One region of the Pseudomonas sp. CH61 genome, then DNA from elsewhere that is predicted to be linked to it. Evidence: predicted binding sites of a transcription regulator. Region 1 holds the regulator's gene; each other region holds the start of a gene.
What was found. The regulator sigma-54, encoded in region 1, starts transcription at its own class of promoters, with help from an activator protein. The targets are predictions, from matches to a motif close to ANTGGCATNNANNTTGCTNT.
Positions count from the first base shown of each region.

Region 1 (3,264 bases):
AATCAGCGCACGTTCGGCGAGTTCCGGCAGCAAGCCTGCGGGCAGGTTGTCGATGCAGTAATAGCCGTTGTCCTCAAGGACATCCAGAGCCGTACTTTTACCCGAGCCGGAACGGCCGCTGACGATGATCAAACGCATGATTAATGCCCGTTCTGCTCGCTCAGGACGACCTGATACAAGGCTTCGCTACTCGGTGCGCTACGCAGCTGTTCGCGCACTTCCTTACGATCCAGCATGCTGGCGATCTGACGTAGCAACTCCAGATGCGCATCGGTGGCGGCTTCCGGGACCAGCAAAACAAACAGCAGGTCAACCGGAGCGCCGTCAATGGCGTCGAAATCGATCGGAGCGTCAAGGTGCATCAGCGCGCTGATCGGCGCTTGGCAACCCTTGAGGCGGCAATGGGGGATGGCGATGCCGTTACCAAAACCGGTGGAACCGAGTTTTTCACGGGCAATCAACGCCTCGAAGACATCCTGCATGGCCAGATCCGGCACTTCGCGGGCGATCAGGTTGGCAATTTGTTCGAGGGCTTTCTTTTTACTGCCGCCCGGCACGTTCACAAGGGAACGGCCGGGGGTCAGGATACTTTCAAGTCGGATCATGGAATGGGGGGTTATCGACCTGTCGCGCCCTGGAGGAGGCTTTGGGTCTTTTCCTTATGCTTTTTGAGTTGGCGATCCAGCTTGTCGGTCAGCAGGTCAATGGCGGCATACATGTCGTCATGCTCGGCATTGGCAACCACTTCTCCGCCGGGAATATGCAAGGTGGCTTCGATTTTCTGCTTCAGCTTTTCGACGCACATCGTGACTTGCACGTTGGTGATCTTGTCGAAATGGCGCTCTAATCGGTCGAGTTTTTCGTTGATGTAGTCGCGCAGAGGTTCGGTCACTTCCAGTTGGTGTCCACTGATGTTGACTTGCATACAGCTTCTCCTTCGTTGCCAGTGCATAAAGCGGCAGGCTGGATAGCCTGCCACTGGAACGCTGTAACGTGGCTTACATCAACCGCTTGCGTTCGCTCGAAGGCGCGATCCCGAGGGATTCGCGGTACTTGGCGACGGTGCGGCGAGCCACCTGAATGCCTTGTGCCTCCAGTAAACCAGCGATCTTGCTGTCACTCAACGGCTTTTTCTGATTTTCCGCAGCAACCAGTTTTTTGATGATCGCGCGGATCGCCGTGGACGAGCATTCGCCGCCTTCGGAGGTGCTGACGTGGCTGGAGAAAAAGTATTTCAGCTCATAAATACCGCGCGGGGTATGCATGAATTTCTGCGTGGTCACCCGTGAAATCGTCGATTCGTGCATGCCGACCGCTTCAGCGATGTCATGCAGGACCAACGGCTTCATCGCTTCGTCGCCGTACTCCAGAAAACCGCGCTGATGCTCGACGATCTGGGTGGCAACTTTCATCAGGGTTTCGTTGCGGCTCTGCAGGCTCTTGATGAACCAGCGAGCTTCCTGCAACTGGTTGCGCATGAAGGTGTTGTCGGCACTGGTGTCGGCGCGGCGGACGAAACCAGCGTACTGGGCGTTGACGCGCAGGCGTGGCACCGATTCCTGATTGAGTTCGACCAGCCAGCGTTCGTTGTCCTTGCGCACGATCACGTCGGGCACGACGTATTCGGCTTCGGTTGACTCGATCTGCGAACCCGGGCGCGGATTAAGGCTTTGCACCAGCTCGATGACCTGACGCAGTTCGTCTTCCTTGAGCTTCATGCGCCGCATCAACTGGCTGTAGTCGCGGCTGCCAAGCAGGTCGATGTAATCGCTGACCAGACGTTTCGCTTCAGCCAGCCAAGGTGTCTTGGCCGACAACTGGCGCAATTGCAGCAGCAGGCATTCGCCGAGATTGCGCGCGCCGATGCCGGCCGGTTCGAACTGCTGGATGCGGTGCAGGACGGCTTCGATTTCGTCCAGTTCGATGTCCAGTTCCGGGTCGAACGCCTCAAGGATCTCTTCGAGGGTTTCGTCCAGGTAGCCCTGATTGTTGATGCAATCGATCAGGGTCACGGCGATCAGGCGATCGGTGTCGGACATCGGTGCAAGGTTCAGTTGCCATAGCAGGTGGCTTTGCAGGCTCTCGCCGGCGGACGTGCGTGTGGTGAAATCCCACTCGTCATCGTCGCTGCTGGGCAGGCTGCTGGCGCTGGTCTGGTAGACGTCTTCCCAGGCCGTGTCGACCGGAAGCTCGTTGGGGATGCGCTCGTTCCATTCGCCGTCCTCGAGGTTGTCCACCGTCGGCGCGGTTTCCTGATAGGAGGGTTCCTGGATTTCGGTGGGCTTCTGTTCGGCGTTGTCGGCCATGGGGTCGGAATTGTCGAAGTCGTCGCCTTCTTCCTGGCGTTCGAGCATCGGATTGGATTCCAGCGCCTCCTGGATTTCCTGTTGCAGATCCAGGGTCGACAATTGGAGCAGGCGGATGGCCTGTTGCAGCTGCGGTGTCATCGTCAGCTGCTGGCCCATTCTCAAGACTAGCGATGGTTTCATGGCAGGGGCTTAACACCTTATTCGCCGGCGCTATGCGCCATCCACTACAGGGCGCCGGAGCGCCAAACTTAAGCAAATTATATGCCTGAAACTGAAGTGTTTGCCTAGAGCGCTGTAACAATTAAAGCGTATTAAATCCTGCTTGAATCGATACAGCGCCCGGGCGGCGCACCGGGCACTGTTGCGCTTACAGGCGGAACTCGTGGCCCAGATACACTTCCTTGACCAGATCGTTGGCCAGGATGGTTTCTGCATCGCCCTCGGCAATCAACTGACCATCGTTGACGATGTAAGCGGTTTCGCAGATATCCAGCGTCTCACGAACGTTGTGGTCGGTGATCAGCACACCGATGCCTTTGGCCTTGAGGTGGTGGATGATCTGCTTGATGTCGCCGACCGAGATCGGGTCGACACCGGCAAACGGTTCGTCGAGCAGGATGAATTTCGGTGCCGTTGCCAGCGCGCGAGCGATTTCCACCCGGCGGCGTTCACCACCGGACAGGCTCATGCCGAGGTTGTCGCGGATGTGGCTGATGTGGAATTCCTGCAGCAGGCTTTCCAGCTCTTTGCGGCGACCGGCCTTGTCGAGTTCCTGACGGGTCTCGAGGATGGCCATGATGTTGTCGGCCACCGACAGTTTGCGGAAGATCGACGCTTCTTGCGGCAGATAGCCGATGCCAGCCTTTGCACGGCCGTGCATTGGCTGGTGGCTGACGTCCAGATCATCGATCAGTACGCGGCCCTGATCGGCCTGTACCAAGCCGACGATCATGTA
Region 1 covers NZ_CM182098.1:232,645-235,908, forward strand. Annotated here, with positions in the region: gene rapZ (RNase adapter RapZ) at 1-138, opposite strand, end outside; gene ptsN (PTS IIA-like nitrogen regulatory protein PtsN) at 141-605, opposite strand; gene hpf (ribosome hibernation-promoting factor, HPF/YfiA family) at 617-925, opposite strand; gene AC5SEM_RS00975 (RNA polymerase factor sigma-54) at 999-2,489, opposite strand; gene lptB (LPS export ABC transporter ATP-binding protein) at 2,677-3,264, opposite strand, start outside.

Region 2 (3,264 bases), 2.7 Mb from region 1:
CGTTGATACCCATGTCCAGCACGTTACCGGTGTTGTTGATGTCACCCTGAGTGAACTGCTGGGAAACGTTGGCCAGGCGAACACCGTTGCCGATGACTTTGCTGCCGGTGCCCAGACGGGTCGCCGAGTAAACGTCTTCGAATTCTGCACGGGACGACTTGAAACCGGCGGTCGCGACGTTGGCGATGTTGTTACCGGTCACGTCCAGTTGTTTGTTGGCTGCATAGAGACCGCTAAGGCCGATATTGAAAGACATATTCCACTCCTTTGTTGCCGGTTAGTCGGCTCTATATACCAATGGTTTGTACTTTGGACAGGGCAACGGAGCCCTTGCCAGCCAGGTTGAGCATCAGCTCGCCACCGGTCTGGCTGATCGTCACGCTGTTGACCGTTGCCGGCAGGTAAGTGGCCAGATCGGTCGCGGTGCCGTTGATCGGTGCGCTCGCCTTGAAGGTGTAGGTACCGGTCGGCACGAGGGTGCCGGACGTGTCCTTGCCGTCCCAGGTGAAGCTGGCACTACCAGCGGCGCGACTGCCCAGATCGATGGTGCGAACCGTCTTGCCGCTGCTGTCGGTGATGGTCACGGTACCCTCAGCAATGGACGTCGACAGGTTCACCGAACCGGTCAGGCCTTTGCTCGGATCGTCGAGCTGCGCGGTGTTGGTCTGCACGATCACATTGCGACCGACCAGCGACGAAGCTTGCAGCGCCTGCGACGAGTTGTAGTTGCCGGCCAGGCCACTCACGGTGGAGTTCAGCGTGGTGATGCCTTCGAGGCTGCTGAACTGCGCCAACTGCGCAACGAATGCGCTGTTGTCCTGCGGGTCGAGCGGGTTCTGGTTTTTCAGCTGGGTGACCAGCAATTGCAGGAACGCATCCTTGCCCAACGCTTGACCGCCGGTGGCACTGTTGGTCGCCGAGGCGATGCCGCCCGTCGTGGTGCTGCTGGTCTTCGCCGAGTTGGCGAGGATGTCCTTCAGGCTCGGCGTAGCGGTGGTATCGGTAACACTCATGGCAGTCGCCCCTTATTACTGACCGAGGGTCAGTACCTTCTGCATCATGGTTTTGGCGGTGTTCATCATTTCGGCGTTGGTCTGGAACGAACGACTCGCGGAAATCATGTCAGCCATTTCTTCCACCACGTTGACGTTCGGGTAGTAGACGTAGCCTTTGGCGTCAGCCGCCGGATGATTCGGCTCGTAGCGCGCTTCGAGGTTGCTCTGGTCTTCGACCACACCGAGCACCTGTACGCCCTGACCGGCCGCGTCCTGGCTCTGGAACAGCGAATTGCTGCCGCTGTTCTGGCCGCCCTGGAACATGGTGGCGAATACCGGGTGACGGGCGCGATAGGTCTGGTCGATGCTCGACGAGACGGTCTCGGCGTTGGCGATGTTCGAGGCCACGGTGTTCAGACGCGTGGTCTGTGCGCTCATGCCGCTGCCGGCAATGTTGAAAACGCTGGACAGGGACATGAATTACTCTCCGCGCAGGGCTGATACCAGCCCTTTGAATTTGCTGTTGAGCAGGGTGAAGCTGGCCTGGAAGCCGACGGCGTTTTCCGCGTAGTTCGACTGTTCCAGTTGGGCGTCCACGGTGTTCTGGTCGATCGAAGGTTGCATCGGCGTGCGATACATCAGCGATTCGTCGCCGTTGCCCAGGCCTTCAGCTTCGATGTGACGGCTGTTGGTCATGTTCAGGGCGATGGTGCCGTTGGCGTTTTTCTGGGTCTGTGCTTCAAGCACTTTGGAGAAGTCCAGATCCCGCGCCTTGTAGTTCGGGGTGTCGGCGTTGGCGATGTTGTTGGCCAGCACTTCGGCACGCTGGGCGCGGAAGCCCAATGCCTTTTCGTGAATGCCGAGCGCTTTATCGAAGCTGATGCTCATGTCGGGAACCTTCAGGTGACCGGTTTTTCGTAACTGAGCTTTAGCAAGCGCCGTGCCAAACCATAATCCCCCTATAAACCGGGGCTTTGCCGGGAGTCGGCAAAGCGGCAATGCCAGAAAAGCGGCAACCGGTTTCCGCCGGATGCCGCTTTTCTGCCGCTTGCCGTCCATCTCATACACACCACGGTCCCTGTAGGAGTGAGCCTGCTCGCGATAGCGGTGTGTCAGGCACCGATGATGCTGAATGTGCTACCGCTATCGCGAGCAGGCTCACTCCTACAGGGGTTTTGTGGTGTCAGGGAGAAATTCCGCAGGCACAAAAAACGGCAGGCCTTTGCGGGCCTGCCGTTTTTTGTGTTGCCGATGCAATCACTTCGCCTGGTAAATGATCCCCGGGCTGCACTGCACCATCTGGTAATGGTCCGGCAAACCGTTCAACGCTTCGGAAGCGCCAAGGAACAGATAACCGCCCGGCTTCAACGTGCTGTGAATGCGCAACAGGATGTCTTTCTTCACTTCGGCAGAGAAGTAGATCAACACGTTGCGGCAGAACACGATGTCGAACTTGCCCAGCGCGGCATAGCTGTCGAGCAGGTTGAACGAACGGAACTCCACGCGGTTCTTGATCGGCGCCTTGATCACCCAGCGCCCCGGCCCTTTCGGGTCGAAGTAACGCTGCAAACGTTCCGGCGACAAACCACGACCGATCGCCAGGCTGTCGTACTCGCCCGTCTTGCAGTTGGTCAGCATAAGGCCGGACAAATCAGTGGCAACGATCTGCACACCCATCTTCAACTGGCCAAGGTTGCTGCGCTCGAACTCGTCGATCGACATCGACAGCGAGTACGGTTCCTGGCCCGACGAGCACGCCGCCGACCAGATCCGCAGACGCTGGTTGGGGCTGGCCTTGATCGCTTCAGGCAGTACCTTGTTCTTCAAGACTTCAAACGGATAGGTGTCACGAAACCACAGGGTTTCGTTGGTCGTCATGGCATCGACCACCTGCTCGCGCAAACCGCTGCGCGGCTGGGTCTGGATGCGCTGAACCAGCTCACCCAAGGATTTGATGCCTTGCTGCTCCATCAGTTTGTTGAGACGGCTCGAGACCAGGTATTGCTTGTTTTCACCGAGCAAAATGCCACAGGCTTTTTCCAGGAACACCCGGAACTGTTCGAAATCCAAATTACCCGTAGACAATGATGCCGCCTCTTAAATCGTGTTGACCGCCAGGGGCAGAAGGCCCCTAGCTGATATCTGCTGCTTTGATCCGGTCGACTACCCGGGATGCCAGGTCATCAGGGCGGAACTTGGCCAGGAAGTCATCAGCACCGACTTTCTTGACCATCGCCTGATTGAATACCCCGGACAACGAAGTATGCAG
Region 2 covers NZ_CM182098.1:4,083,650-4,086,913, forward strand. Annotated here, with positions in the region: gene flgE (flagellar hook protein FlgE) at 1-256, opposite strand, end outside; gene flgD (flagellar hook assembly protein FlgD) at 288-1,013, opposite strand; gene flgC (flagellar basal body rod protein FlgC) at 1,029-1,472, opposite strand; gene flgB (flagellar basal body rod protein FlgB) at 1,476-1,883, opposite strand; gene cheR (protein-glutamate O-methyltransferase CheR) at 2,253-3,080, opposite strand; gene AC5SEM_RS18300 (chemotaxis protein CheV) at 3,127-3,264, opposite strand, start outside.
Region 2: flgB (flagellar basal body rod protein FlgB) is a predicted target of sigma-54. The motif match lies at 1,924-1,943, and genes of this name have one in related genera.

Region 3 (3,264 bases), 980 kb from region 1:
GCGACCGTCCTGCGGCATCAGCGACAGCGAATAACTGATGTCGAGCATCCGGGCGAGGTTTTCCGCCCGCTCCAGGTAACGCGACATCCAATACAGATCCGAGGCAGTTCTACTTAACATGGCAAGCTTCCTTCAATCCTCGACCACCCAGGTGTCCTTGGTTCCGCCGCCCTGGGAGGAATTCACCACCAGGGAGCCTTCACGCAGCGCCACACGGGTCAAACCACCAGGCACCACACGGGTTTCGCGCCCGGACAAGACAAACGGACGCAAGTCGATATGGCGCGGGGCGATGCCGTTTTCGACAAAGGTCGGACAGGTCGACAGCGACAGCGTCGGTTGCGCGATGTATGCGTGCGGCTTGGCTTTGATGCGCTCGCGGAAGGCGTCGATTTCCGCCGTCGTCGACGCCGGCCCCACGAGCATTCCGTAACCACCGGAGCCTTGAGTTTCCTTGACCACCAGATCTGGAAGATTGGCCAGCACGTGGGAAAGTTCAGACGGGTTGCGGCATTGCCAGGTCGGCACGTTCTTCAGGATCGGTTCTTCGTCGAGATAAAAACGGATCATGTCAGTGACAAACGGGTACACCGATTTGTCATCCGCCACGCCGGTGCCGATGGCGTTTGCCAGCACTACGTTGCCGGAGCGATAAGACGAAAGCAGCCCCGGCACACCGAGCATCGAATCGGGATTGAACGCCAATGGATCGAGGAACGCGTCGTCGAGGCGGCGGTAGATCACGTCCACCGCTTTCGGGCCGTCGGTGGTGCGCATGAAGACTTTATCGTCACGCACGAACAGATCCGCGCCCTCGACCAGCTCCACACCCATTTCCCGCGCCAAAAACGCGTGCTCGAAGAACGCACTGTTGAAGCGCCCCGGCGTCAGCACCACCACGCTCGGGTCGTCGATCGGGCTTGAGCTTTTCAGGGTGTCGAGCAACAGGTTCGGGTAATGATCGATCGGCGCGATGCGCTGGGCGGCGAACAGCTCCGGGAACAGGCGCATCATCATCTTGCGGTCTTCGAGCATGTAGCTCACGCCGCTCGGAGTGCGCAGATTGTCTTCGAGCACGTAATAGGTGCCGTCGCCGTCGCGCACCAGATCGACGCCGGAGATGTGCGAATAGATATCACGGTGCAGATCGAGGCCTTGCATCGCCAACTGATATTGCTCGTTGGCCAGCACCTGTTCGGCAGGAATGATCCCGGCCTTGATGATGCGCTGCTCGTGATAGAGGTCGGCGAGAAACATGTTCAGCGCCTTGACCCGCTGGATGCAGCCGCGCTCAACGATCCGCCATTCACTGGCAGGGATGCTGCGCGGGATGGTGTCGAAGGGAATCAGGCGCTCGGTGCCCTGCTCGTCGCCATAGAGCGTGAAAGTAATGCCGGCGCGATGGAACAGCAGATCGGCCTCGCGTCGCCGTTGGGCCAGCAGTTCGTCAGGCGTGTCGGCCAGCCAGCGGGCGAACTCCCGATAATGCGGGCGAACCTGGCCGCCGGCGTCGTACATCTCATCAAAATAGGTGCGGATCATGCCGTACTCCTTGTCACCCGGACCTACAGGCCTTCGCAAGGCCCGTGCCATCGGCATAAACGCTTTGATTTCAATCGGTTGGAAATACACGCCGCAGGCACCGCACCATTCCTGTGCGGCAAATGCCCCAACCGGATTGCCCCCGCTTCATTGCGACGCACTGCATCGCCTATCACCAGCATAGTCAGAGTTGATTTCACTGCCCGGCGCTGCCTGCGGATAATCCGCGCATCCGCTGCAAAACTTCCCCGCGCACAGCGCCGCGAAGTCGCCAGCTCAACTGACCTGGACTGCCCTCGCAGCCCGCCCCGCTGTAACCCTGACCGGTTTCCTCTCCTTATCGGTCTTCCCTTTTAGCCACCCTCTCCGGTGGCTTTTTTTTGCCTCGGTTTCTTGTTTCAGGGTTTTGCCACAGCGTTTTGCTTACGTCGGAAATGACAACGGCCAACCCGAAGGTCAGCCGTTGTTCAACAAATGAAACCAGAGATCAGTTCAAACGGTGGCGGTTGCGCACCTCCTGCTTTACGCCCCAGCCCTCGATGATGCCACCCAGAGGTTCAACCACGGCAGAGAATCCCTGCTCGAAGTCGCCGATATCGTCATAGGTCGCGTACATCACTTTGCTTAATTCCAGCGCCCAAGCACCGTCATCACGCACGCTGACCTGGGCATTGATGGACTCACCGCGAAATTTGCCTGCCGCCCTGCGCGCCCGCTCCTCGTCCGGGAAAATCGCGTAGAACTCGATGGGATGGAATCGGGAAAAATCGAAACCGCCTTCTTTCATGCGGCGCAGAACATTGCTGCTGATGTCTTCTTGATAGGCTGTGCTCATGAATCGTCCCCCTCGCATAGATGGATAGACTTTCCGTATTCCCGCCCCGGGCCTGTGGCCAAAGTACTACGGCAACGTGGTTGCACGCGGGAACAAGCATGTAGCTGACAAGACCAGACCTTAGCGATCCGTTCGCTGATCTCGCTTGCAGAGTAGCCCCAAGTCAGAGCTGCTGCCAAGGCCTGGCGTGAAAGGTGACAGGAAGAATGTCAGACGGGAGTGATGCTGAGGATTTCGATGCTGTTCTGGGTTTTCAGGCTTTTCACGCCAGCATCGGCGGTGCGACCTTCCAGATCGTTCAGATCCAGTTCGGCGGCAACAGGAAGAAAGCGCTCCTTGATGAGTTTGGCCGCCCGCTCATGACTCGGGCACTCCTCGCACTCGAAGACCCCATCGACAATTTCACCATGATCGTCCACGAAAGTGACTTTCCACTTTTGCATCGGTGCCTCCTCGATCAAACCCGCAAATGGGCTTACCACTATCTCGACTGTGTACGCCGAAAGTTGGTTCAAAAGGATTACAGCGGGCGAAGATGAAAAAAACGACATCTACGGTAGGAGTGAGCCTGCTCGCGATAGCGATTTCTCATCCAACGCTGATGTTGGTAGACAGACCGTAATCGCGAGCAGGCTCACTCCTACAAAGATTTGCAGCGATTATTCAGTCGTTGCTTGGCTTGTTGATCGCCTGCAGCACGTACTGCGGCAAGGCGAACGCGCCGATGTGGATTTCCGGGTTGTAGTAGCGGGTGACGATGCCGCTGCCGATGAAGCGCTGTTGCAGGGTTTCACGGCTGAGCTTGCGGTAAGCCGGGTTGGTCGAGCCCCAGGCGAACGTCATCGAGCCACCGATGTAGGTCGGCACGGCGGCCTGATAGAAGTGCC
Region 3 covers NZ_CM182098.1:1,214,303-1,217,566, reverse strand. Annotated here, with positions in the region: gene AC5SEM_RS05565 (alpha-E domain-containing protein) at 1-120, opposite strand, end outside; gene AC5SEM_RS05560 (circularly permuted type 2 ATP-grasp protein) at 133-1,542, opposite strand; gene AC5SEM_RS05555 (ribonuclease E inhibitor RraB) at 2,030-2,377, opposite strand; gene AC5SEM_RS05550 (hypothetical protein) at 2,587-2,820, opposite strand; gene speE (polyamine aminopropyltransferase) at 3,041-3,264, opposite strand, start outside.
Region 3: AC5SEM_RS05560 (circularly permuted type 2 ATP-grasp protein) is a predicted target of sigma-54. The motif match lies at 1,575-1,594, and genes of this name have one in related genera.

Region 4 (3,264 bases), 2.1 Mb from region 1:
GGATCTCGCCGACCATGATCACGTCCGGGTCCTGGCGTAGAAACGAGCGCAGTGCTTGGGCAAAGTCGAGCCCTTGCTTGGGATTGACGTTGACCTGGTTGATGCCTTCCATGTTGATTTCCACCGGGTCTTCGGCGGTGGAGATGTTGATGTCGACGGTGTTGAGGATATTCAGGCCGGTGTAGAGCGACACGGTTTTACCCGAACCGGTGGGGCCGGTGACCAGAATCATCCCTTGTGGCTGCTTGAGCGCGGCCATGTACAGGTCTTTCTGCACCGGCTCGTAGCCGAGCGCGTCAATGCCGATCTGCGCGCTGGACGGGTCGAGAATTCGGATCACCACTTTTTCGCCCCACAACGTCGGCAGGGTGTTGACCCGAAAATCGATCGACTTGCTTTTCGACAGGCGCATCTTGATCCGCCCGTCCTGCGGTTTGCGCCGTTCCGAAATATCGAGGCTGGCCATGACTTTCAGGCGTGCGGCGATGCGCCCGGCCAGTTGAATCGGTGGCTTGGCCACCTCGCGCAGGATGCCGTCGGTGCGCACCCGTACCCGGTAGTTCTTCTCGTAAGGTTCGAAGTGCAAGTCGGATGAGCCGCTTTTGATCGCGTCGAGCAGCATCTTGTGAACGAAACGCACCACCGGCGCATCGTCGGCATCGAGTCCGCCGATAGCGTCTTGCTTGTTGTCGTCGATGGACTCGACATCGACCCCGTCGAGATCGACATCGGCCATGTCCTCCAGGCCACTGGTGTGGGTGTCGAAGAACTTCTCGATGGCATCGCTGAGCTTGTCGTCCTCGACCAGAATGGCTTCGGTGCTCAGTCCGGTGCTGAACTGAATGTCGTTGATCGCTTGATGATTGCTCGGGTCAGAAATCCCCACGAACAGTTTGTTGCCGCGTCGCCACAAAGGCAGGGCATGGTGCTGGCGTACGAGTTTTTCGCTGACCAGGCCTTTGGGCTGGGTTTCCTTGTCAAGGCAATTGAGATCGAGGAACGCCATGCCGAAATGCTCGCTGGCGACCTCGGCCACCTGCCAGCTTTTTATCAGTTTGTTCTGCACCAGATAGCTGACCAGCGACAAACGATTACGCTGGGCCTGTTGCCAGGCTTGCTGGGCACTCTTTTCTGTCAGCAGTTCGGCCTGCACCAATTGCTTGGCCAGACCGCTCAGAGCGATGTCATTCATGGGGATTCCGCACACTTGCAGTTCATGACTTATAGCCTAGTCAAGTGACAGCGCCAAACACGGCGGGTGCAGGTGACAAAAAGTGTCAGATAGTGCGGTTGCGCGTTGTAGGAAATAGCGTTGTAGAGGGTTCGCGGCCAACGGGCGGGGCTTGGAGGCGTTGGCATGGCCTATGCTGCGTCCCTTGCAGATCATGAGATTTCGACTCATGCATGGAGCGTGTCTATGAAAAAACAACAAGGTTTTACTCTGATCGAGCTGCTGATCGTGGTGGCGATCATCGGGATTCTGGCGACCATCGCCCTGCCACAGTATTCCAAGTATCAGGCGCGGTCGAAGGTGACGGCGGGGCTGGCGGAGATCAGTGCGATGAAAGTGCCGTTCGAGGACACCATCAACCAAGGTACCGCTCCGGATATAGCCGCTGTGAACGGCGGTACAACCACCACCTCCAACTGTACGGTGGCGGTTACAGGTACAGCGGCGACGGGGGCGGGCAGCATCAGCTGCACACTGCTCAATGCTCCGGGACCCGTACTGGGCAAAACCATCACGCTCACTCGTGCGGGTGCTGCTACCGGTAATACCTCTGGTTTGTGGACCTGTGCCACTACTGTTCACCCGGATTATTCGCCAAAAGGCTGTACCGCCAGCGGTACGTGATTGCTAGCGTGTGATGACCAAATGCCCTGCCACGCAGGGCATTTTTCTTCATGCGGTGAAAATAAAAGTCTCAATAATTTCAGCAGCTTATGAACTTTCCAAAAAGCCGCAACTTGCATGTGAATATTGCTCAAGTCATGCATTTTGCATGAATCCGAAAATCAGCGATTTTCATAAGTCATTGTTTTTTAATGAAATTAACCAGTTGTAAAAGTTGGCACAGCGTTCGCAACTACCTTGGTAACCCTGCTGACAAGACAACCAGCAGACTTTCCAGAAAAACAGGAGTTACTCGTATGAAGAAGTTCGCTATCACTGCCGCTGCTGCTACCGCGCTGACCCTGACCATGGCTTCCGGTGCATTCGCACAATCCACTCAGGCTACCCAGGCTCCAATGACTCTGGCTGCCGGTGAAGTCACCAAGGCGAAAGAAGCTACTTCCGACACTTGGATCACCACCAAAGTCAAAAGCGATCTGGTCACCGAAAAAGGCATTCCGGGCACCGACATCAAAGTAGAAACCAACAAAGGCGTGGTTTCCCTGTCCTCCACTGTTGCAGTGACCGAGGCTCAGAAAACCACCGCAGTGAACATCACCAAGAAAATCAAAGGCGTTAAAGCGGTCTCCGCTGACGGCCTGAAAGCCGAGTAAGGCATGACTTCTCGCCTGGACCGGGAGAAGACGCGACAGACGGGCCGAGCAATACGTCTGCCGCAACTTTAGAGTTCATGCGAACGGTCACACGGATGTGACCATTACAGGCCCCGCCACTTGTGTCGGGGCCTGTTCTATTTCAGGGGCAACACAAAACAAATGTAGGAGTGAGCCTGCTCGCGATAGCGGTGTGTCAGTCAGCAATTTGATTAGCTGACAGACCGCTATCGCGAGCAGGCTCACTCCTACAGGGGGAATCGGTGTTGGTTTAGTTACCGCGCTTGCTGTTGATCTGCCGCAGGCGATTGCCTTCGAAGCGCAAGTATTGATACATGCCGTTGCTCGGGCCGTAGGTCCATTCCTCGACCTGAAACTCCTCGCGGCGATCGGCGCTGCGCTTGTAACCGAGCACATCGCGGCTGACCGGCTCACCGCACTTTTGCAGGACTTCGCTGGAGCGGTCGCCAAGGCTGATCAACTGGCTGCCGCAGCGCAGCGTATCGGACGCCGAGGCGTGACTGGCCGCGAACGTCATTGCGAGCAAGGCCAGCCACTGCAGTTTCATCACTCGGCATCCAGGTGCATTTGCGTGACCACGCGGCCATCGCTCTCGGCTTCACCGAGATTGGCGTCGATGAAGTACACGCGGTCGTCCGCCAGTTGGCCTTTATCGACCAGATAATCCTTGATGCTGCTGGCACGATCCTGACCCAACTGACGCAGCAACACATCGCTGCCACTCCAGAACTGGAT
Region 4 covers NZ_CM182098.1:4,763,538-4,766,801, reverse strand. Annotated here, with positions in the region: gene pilB (type IV-A pilus assembly ATPase PilB) at 1-1,192, opposite strand, end outside; gene AC5SEM_RS21295 (pilin) at 1,418-1,855, shown strand; gene AC5SEM_RS21290 (BON domain-containing protein) at 2,152-2,508, shown strand; gene AC5SEM_RS21285 (DUF2845 domain-containing protein) at 2,780-3,076, opposite strand; gene AC5SEM_RS21280 (DUF748 domain-containing protein) at 3,076-3,264, opposite strand, start outside.
Region 4: AC5SEM_RS21295 (pilin) is a predicted target of sigma-54. The motif match lies at 1,352-1,371, and genes of this name have one in related genera.